DNA from 2 places in the Neobacillus sp. B24 genome. Region 1 is predicted to be linked to the other one. Evidence: riboswitches for the same ligand, from Rfam matches in the RefSeq annotation. Region 1 holds a riboswitch; the other holds the start of a gene.

The links. A riboswitch is a leader RNA that binds a small molecule or an ion and turns the genes downstream of it on or off. The one in region 1 is predicted to bind S-adenosylmethionine.
Region 2: another riboswitch for S-adenosylmethionine. It lies ahead of ACZ43M_RS04550 (LLM class flavin-dependent oxidoreductase); the one in region 1 lies ahead of ACZ43M_RS23000 (O-acetylhomoserine aminocarboxypropyltransferase/cysteine synthase family protein).

The regions. Positions count from the first base shown of each region.
Region 1 covers NZ_AP035777.1:4,614,729-4,619,022, forward strand. Annotated here, with positions in the region: gene ACZ43M_RS22995 (methionine ABC transporter ATP-binding protein) at 1-913, opposite strand, end outside; SAM riboswitch class I at 1,035-1,146, opposite strand; gene ACZ43M_RS23000 (O-acetylhomoserine aminocarboxypropyltransferase/cysteine synthase family protein) at 1,263-2,579, opposite strand; SAM riboswitch class I at 2,645-2,749, opposite strand; gene ACZ43M_RS23005 (hypothetical protein) at 2,828-3,175, opposite strand; gene ACZ43M_RS23010 (MFS transporter) at 3,307-4,294, opposite strand, start outside.
Region 2 covers NZ_AP035777.1:942,116-946,409, reverse strand. Annotated here, with positions in the region: gene ACZ43M_RS04555 (ATP-grasp domain-containing protein) at 1-852, opposite strand, end outside; gene ACZ43M_RS04550 (LLM class flavin-dependent oxidoreductase) at 871-1,920, opposite strand; SAM riboswitch class I at 2,028-2,131, opposite strand; gene ACZ43M_RS04545 (response regulator) at 2,726-3,379, opposite strand; gene ACZ43M_RS04540 (sensor histidine kinase) at 3,380-4,294, opposite strand, start outside.

The DNA of each region.
Region 1 (4,294 bases):
CGCTCTGCGTTTGCGAAACTTTACCCTGCAAAATATTTATTGTTACATCGTGCTGGCGAATTAGATTCGTAATTACCGGCTGCTCTGCAGATTCGCCAATAAACGTTAATTGAGCAATTTTTCCTGAATTATAACGTTCAAGTAAGTGGTCAGCTGTTTCCTTTGTTTCCTCTGGTTCAGACACCTGCTGCACAAACCGTTTAGTAATTGGCTGCTGCGGATTTTTAAACACATCCAGTACCGAACCAAGTTCTACAATCCGGCCGCTTTCCATCACGGCAACCCGGTGGCAGATTTTCCGGATGACATGCATCTCATGGGTAATTAACACAATCGTTAAGCCCAATTTTTTATTAATATCGACTAGTAAATCGAGGATTGAATCCGTCGTTTGCGGGTCGAGAGCCGAGGTTGCCTCATCACAGAGAAGTACCTTAGGATTATTGGCAAGCGCCCTGGCAATGCCGACACGCTGTTTTTGACCTCCGCTCAATTGTGAAGGATAGGCATCTTCCCGGCCTTGGAGTCCGACAAGCTTCACCAGCTCTGCCACCCGTTTTTTTCTTTGCGGCGCGCTTACTCCCGCTATTTCCAAAGGGAAGGCAATATTTTCACTTACTGTCCTCGACCAAAGGAGGTTGAAGTGCTGAAAAATCATGCTGATTTCCTGACGGGCTTTCCGAAGCTCGCTGCCCTTTATTTTTGAAATCTCGCGACCGGCAACAGTGATACTTCCTTCGGTCGGGAGTTCCAGACCATTCAGCATCCGGATTAACGTACTCTTTCCGGCGCCGCTATACCCGATTACGCCGAAAATTTCTCCATCTTGTATTTCCAAATTGACATCATCAACTGCTTTTAGCTGGCCTTTTTTGGATTGGAAAACTTTGCGGACACTCTTAATTGAAATCATTGACTCACCTACTTTTTATCCTTGATATAGGTTTTGACTATTTTTATGAAAGGATTCTTTTTTTAGAAAAATAAAATGCCCTTCCGCACGGGCAGAAAGGCATCAGTAAATACAATCCTTTCTCCCATCTCCCAAAGCTTGACGCTTTGTGTGAATTGGCACCATTTCAGTTTCAATGAACTGACGGTTGCCGGGCTTCATCGGGCACATCCCTCCACCTCTCTTGATAAGAGCTTAAGCAATCTTATATTTAATTAAAAATATTTTCAAAAATTAATTTACGTTTGCTATCGTATCATGGATAAAAAGTCGTGTCAACGAAATAGTTTTATTATCTTACTAAACTATTTTATGCATTCGTTTTCAGTGAAGACAATCCTGTTGCCGCTTCGATTGCTTGCTCGAGATCCTCAACCAAATCCTCGACATTCTCAATGCCGATGGAAAGACGAATTAAATCTTCCGACACACCTGCTGCTTTAAGACCTTCCGTATCAAGCTGCTGGTGAGTTGTGCTTGCTGGATGAATAATTAGGCTCTTGGCATCGCCAACATTGGCCACATGTGCCCAAAGCTGGATGTTGTCGATTAATTTCGCGCCTGCTTCTTTGCCGCCCTTAATTCCGAAGACCACCATGGACCCTGCGCCTTTTGGCATATACTTTTTAGACAATTCATAATCAGGGTGTGACGGATGCCCAGGGTAAGAAACCCACTCTACCGCAGGGTGATTTAATAAGTACTGTACTACCTTTTCTGTGTTAGCGACATGCTCTTTCATGCGCACATGCAGCGTTTCAAGTCCAAGCGTAAATTGGAAAGCATTTTGTGGGCTTAATGCAGGTCCAAGGTCACGAAGGAGCTGGACACGTGCTTTAATAATATAAGCAACGGCACCTAATGCTTCTGCATAAACAAGATCATGATAGCTTGCATCTGGCGTCGTGAAACCAGGGAATTTCGGTGAATTCCAGTCAAACTTGCCGCCGTCAACTATGATGCCGCCAGTTGACGTGCCGTTACCAAGGAGCCATTTGGTCGCCGAATGGACCACAATATCAGCCCCATGCTCAATTGGCCGGCACAGGTATGGCGTAGCGAAAGTGTTATCGATGATTAACGGTACACCTGCGTCATGCGCAATCTCCGCGACTTTTTCAATATCAAGGACGCGAAGACTTGGGTTGCCGATTGTTTCCGCGAAAACCGCTTTTGTTTTTTCCGTAATGGCTGAACGGAAGTTCTCAGGATTCTCCGCATCAACGAATTTCACATTGATTCCGTATTTCGGCAGGGTTACCGCAAATAAATTATAGGTACCGCCGTAGAGGTTTCCAGCTGCAACAATTTCATCGCCTGCTTCAGCAATGTTTAAGATTGCCAGTGTGATGGCTGCCATCCCGCTTGCCACCGCAAGTGCGCCTACGCCGCCTTCCAACAGTGCCACTCTGTCTTCAAAAACAGTTGTGGTTGGATTGTGAATCCGGGTGTATATGTAGCCAGGCTCTGCTAGCGCAAACAGGTTTGCGGCATGCTCTGTGCTCTTAAATTGGTAGGCATTGTTTTGATAGATTGGCACGGCCCGTGCCCCTGTAACTGGATCTGGCGCCAAGCCGCCATGTACACTCAATGTTTCAAATCGATAGTTCTTTTGGTTTTCGGTCATCTTCCTTGCTCCTCTCTTTTTGGAAAAATAAAATCCCCACTTCATAAGAAGAGGGGATTATGCTCTTCTTATCTTTCAGAGCGAACTTGCTCTGCTGGAATTAGCACCGTATGTAAGTCACCGGTTGCCGGGCATCACAGGGCCAGTCCCTCCGCCTCTCTTGATAAGATAACTTATTTAATTGATAGAATATTTAAAAACATAATACCGCAACTTCAATTCCGAGTCAATGACTTTGAATAAAATTTTTATGATACAAGAGCGCCGTGCGGCATTGTCAAATAAAACATGGATTCAAGTAATAAGATTATTCTTAAGGGTGCTGATACCATCAGCCGACCGCTCTTTTGAAGGACTCTCAATCTTTCCCTTCCTTCTAATAGTCGTGTTATTTCCGGAGGCTGACCACTGATTTTGATGGTGGTGTGCTCCATGTCTTTTTCATTTGAGGCTGTTACCTCACCATGTTTGATTACTAGCACAATAGTTTGTTGATCTGAAATCAAGGATACCCGTAAATCAGCAGACTCTAACAACGGCTGCAACTGTCCCTGCCTTTTTACAGCCATTAGAAATGAACTTACTGCTTCCTGCATTTTCACCACTCCGAATCATTTGTCTCTACCAATACTATTCAGCAATAGCGCTTGTATTCCTTTTAGATTCGCTCGACAAATATCTGATGTGTCTGAGGAAATAATGAGATTTCCCAAGATATATGTCGGATTTATGATATTTTTGTAGAAACGGATTTATTGTTATTGGTCGAAATGCCCCTGAAGACGACCAAGAAATAGATGGAACCGATTAGATATAAAACGGCGGTTATGCTGAACACATAGGCATATCCCCAATAAGCCCCATACTGGACGACAATTCCGGTCGAGACCGGCCCCATTAGTGCCCAGCCCAAATTGAATACCATTTGGTTTATTGAGTTCGCCAGCCCCTTCATCGAGTCGTTGACCTTTGACATCATCAGCGACATTTGAATCGGATTTCCGGCGTTCATTAATGCTTGGCGAAATAAAAACCCTAGTGCCGCCAGCCATAGGTGGTTCGTATAAGCTGTTAATAGAAGAAATGGCAGCGAAGCTAATTGGAGGAACACAACAGCCCTTACTTCACCTACTTTTTTCACGACCCATGGACCAATAAACATTGCCAATGCTGTTGCCGCCTGCCCGAGCGAGATAATAAAACCAATTGAAGTTGTCGATGCGCTGAAACGATCCGAAAAATACAGATTTAAATAGGGAATCACCAGCCCTGCACCAAAACCGATCAGCATTTGGGCAATGGCAAATAAGACAATTAGTTTCATGCCGTTAGTTTTCCATATGAACGGTTTTTCCGGTGCTTTCTTTGGTTCTAGTCGTTTTTGGGTCAATGCTTGGAATTTTGTAGTAGGTATAATCGCAATCAAATAAATGACGGCACCAATAATCAGGGTCAATCTGATGCTATTGAGATCACTGACAAAAAACGAGAACACGTCAGTTAGCAAGCCGCCAAGGAGACTTCCTACTACATTGGCAGCCGTCATAAACGCAAAATGCAGACTGAATAAATTTACCCGCTGTTCCGGGGTTGAATTTTCTGCAAGCCATGGGATTCCCGAGACTTGCAGAAAGGCCATTGCCAGACCGCTGATGAACGCAAAAGTAATTAATAATTGTTGGCCGGAAACGACACTTCTAGCAAGCAGGATTACC
Region 2 (4,294 bases), 1.7 Mb from region 1:
GTAGTTGGTATTGGTATTAATATCGTACGTATAAATATCACCGTCAGCATTTCGGATAAATTCGATTCCAGCCACTTGAACCCCATTACCAGCTAACACCTTTTTATATTTTTCTAAAATTTCGTCGTCAAACCCGTCAATGATTTGGAACTTTGGCTTCTCTTCCACTTCTTCTCCTACCGGACAGAATAAATCGCCAATTTGGCAGGCGTCCGCCGGGCAAAGCTGGAATCCTTCCGAAGTATCCACCTTGACGGCATATACAAAGTTTCCTCCGACAAACTCACAGCGGGTGATGTAGCTTTCAGGAGATACAATGTATTCCTGGATCAGTGTAATGCCATCGACCGGTTCTTCGAACGTTGGTCCTTCCACATACGCTTTTAACGCTTCGATACTTTGGAACAATTGCACACCTAAACCTTTTCCGGCACGGTTATGTTTTGTAATAAAGGGCTGTCCAGAAAAGCTTTCCGCTGCCTTTAAAATGTTTTGCTTGCCAACTGCGGCAATCGTTTTTGGCGTCTTCACACCATATTTATTTAACTCTAAGTATTGTAAAACCTTGCTCACTTCCAGCTTTAGAGCACTCGTTCCATTTAATACCGTGCGGCCATGCGCTTCTAGCCAAGCTAATACCTGTCCAGTAAATTCAGCGGCAAAACGATGATCACGTGTATGGGAAGAAGCACTCATGCGGCTATAGAAGATTCCTTCGGGAGGTTGTGCCGATAAATCTAATGTACCCTCATCTAAATGCCATTCTTCATAAGGAACACCAAGCTCCTCTAATCTCTTTGTTAAATGGACGGTCCACTCACTATTTTCATGGATGACATATACTTTGCTCATGTTTACGGCCTCCTGTTTCTAGTTGTTTATTAAACTGCGTTTTTGTTCCACTAACGGCATAACCTGCTTTGCGAAGCGCTCCATTTCCTCCAGTTGCGGGGAAAATTGTAATAACAATAAGTCTAAGCCGGTTTCTTCATATTGTAAAATTCGATTGGCTATCTGCTCCGGTGTTCCTACCAGGTTTGGCCGCAGACCGCGATTGGAAACCGAGTAATCCTGTAATTGGATCTGCTGCTCTAATTGTGATTTGGTTGTGAAGTCTTTAAAGCCGGCATACGCGCTAGACTCCTTCACCGTCGTGATTTTTTCAAGCTCAGCAAAAGCCTCTTCTTCACTTTCACGGCAAATGACATAGGCTGCCATTCCGAAAGATTTAAATGGTTCATTGTTAGTTTGTTCACGGCGTGCCTTCATTTCAGCAATTTTTTGCTCAATCTCTTCTATTGTTCCACCGTGCATCACGTAAGCGTCGCATTTTTCGGCAATCGTTTGCTTACCTTTTTCGCTTTCACCGCCTGCATAAAGAATCGGGTTCGGTCGTTGAACTGGTTTCGGAGCAAGCTTCGTGTCTTTTAAGTCGTAAAACTGGCCCGCATAATTAAAGGTTTCTTCTGTCCATAACCCTTTTAGCACATCAATAAATTCCTCGGTTCGAGCATAACGCTCATCGTGCTCGGTGAAAATGCCGCCATATTGACGCGCTTCTTCTGCCCACCAACCCGAAACAACATTAAGCGTAAAACGGCCGTTGCTGATACGGTCAATATTGGCGGCCATTTTTGCTGTCACAGCAGGATTATGAAAACCTGGGCGAATCGCGGTCATGATTTCTATTTTCTCTGTCACGGCAGCAAGTGCCGCTGCGGTGGACCAGGCTTCAAGAGAATCATGCTCCGGTCCTTTAATATCATTTAAATATAATTCAGCAATCAGTGTCGTTGAGTATCCCCAGTCTTCAGCTGACTGTATGACTTTTTTCGCATAGTCAAAGGTTGGTGGCATATTCTCGTCATCTACATTCCGCAGCCAGCCTCCAAAAATCGGTAACCAAAAACCATATTTCATCTCTGTTCTCTCCTCTGCTGTTCTCATTCTCTAGTTTTCTTATTCGCTAAGTTGGATTTATAAAAAAACAAAAAACTCTCTTCAAAGAAGAGAGCCTAATAACCCCCTTCTCATCTTTCAAGCCATACGCTTGATGGAATTGGCACAGTATTCATACGAACCTGCTGCCGAGGCTTCAAAGGGCCAGTCCCTCCACCTCTCTGGATAAGAAGAAAAATATTTTTAAATCTATTAATATAGCGATAATAATTTAAATTCAGTCAATTGTCAATCAAATATTCACCACGGGACAGTGCTCAGGGCATATTTTCACAGCAGAGATTAGGACCATCCTTCTGATATTTAAAAGAACGATTGTTAAAGTAGTTTATGATGTTTATGAAAGGAATATCCACTCAAACGCATCATGAGATTTCCTTTCATGACATTTCTGAGAGGAAAATTCACTCAAACGCGCCATGAGACTTCCTTTCATGACATTTCTGAGAGGAAAATTCACTCAGGCTCGTCATGAGATTTCCTTTCATGACATTTCTGAGAGGATAATCCAATCAAACGCGTCATGAAACTTCCTTTCATGACGTTTCTGAGAGGATAATCCAATCAAATGAGTCATGAAACATCCTTTCATGACATTTCTGAGAGGACAATCCAATCAAATGAGTCATGAAACATCCTTCCATGACGTTTCTAAGAGGAAAATTCACTCAAACGCGTCATGAAACCTCCTACCATGACGTTTCTAAGAGGATAATCCACTCAAACGCGTCATCAGACATTGGTCTTTTAGTTAATTGATAACGTTTTACCTCGTTAACCCTTCCTGCTTTGCCTTGAAGGCGGCTTGAAACCTATCTTTTACATCTAGTTTGTGGTAGATGCTGGAGATATAGTTCTTGACTGTTCCCTCGGATAGAAATAGTTTTTCTGCGATGTGTTTATTGCTTAGTCCTACTGCAATGCATTGCAGCACTTCTTCTTCACGTTCTGTTAAGTCGTAGTTATTCTTGTTTTCCTGCTGGGTTGATGTTTCATGACTGTTTATTTGCTGAACTAGCAGCTTGGCCAAATCCTGCGGGAGCAGGGTCCCGCCTTTATGAATCAGTTTAATGCCTGCGAGCAAGTCTTTTGGATGAATGGCTTTCAGCAAGTAGCCTTCTGCCCCAATGGCTAACGCGTCAATCACGTAATTAATTTCTTGGAAGGTGGTTAAGATAATCACCTTGATGTCCGGCCAGCGTTGTTTGATCATTTTTGTTGCAGAAATTCCATCCATTTCCGGCATGTTAATATCCATCAAGATCGTGTCCGGTTGATGCTGCTGGCATAACGCAACGGCTTCAGCCCCATTTTCCGCCAAACCAACTACTTCAATTTCATCATCCATATCTAACACGATGGACAAGCTCTCCCGAATCAACTCTTGATCATCCGCTATGACTAATTTAATGCCGCTCATTTAGGCCACCCCTTTTATCGGTACAGTAATCGTCAGCTTTACCCCATGGTGTGTTCCACTTGTAATATCAAGATTCCCATGCAATTCCCCAATCCGTTCCTTCATCGCGGTGAGACCAAAACCAGGCTGCAAAGCATCAATGGGGCTTCCGTTATTTTCAATAGATAACACAATCTCATAGTCCGTAAATAAGTAATCAACCAAAATTTCTGAAGCACCGCCATGTCGTTTCGCATTTGTCAACGCCTCTTGAAGACAGCGAATGAATGCGAGTTTAATATTCTTAGAAATGGGGATTTCTCTCCCTTGCCTATTAAACTGAACATCGGTATCGGTATTTTCTTTAAAACTATCAACGATTTTATGTAAAAGCTCCGACAATGGCTGTTCATTTTCTGACGGGGCTATTTGGTGGATATGTCTTCGAATGTCCTCCAAGCCTTTACGAGAAACATTAGCAAGGGCTTCAACCTTTTGTTTCGCTCGATCAACATCCTTTTCCAGCAAATAAGAAACGGCGTCAAGCCCCATGGTTACAGAAGTAAAGTGATGGCCAATCGTATCATGCAGTTCTTTTGCAAGCCGGTTCCGTTCTTGGAGCAGCGTTACCTTCTCGATCTGCTCCGCATATTGCTGAAGCACCCGATACTGCTCTTGAATTAACTGATATTGTTTATTATTTTCTTCGATGATTCGTTTTGTCTTCTGCTGCGAATGAATGACATAGTTAAAGCAGGCGCCAAAGCCTAGGAAGATGAAGATATCGATGTACTGAAGAAAATAAGTGACGGTGTCCATAGTCCACAGAGTAGGGAGCGGGTACAAAATTAAAAACACTGGCAAGGTCCATCTGGCCGACTTCTTTGTCGCAAGGTAACCAACCATCAAGATGGACATGAGGATCATGGCGGGACC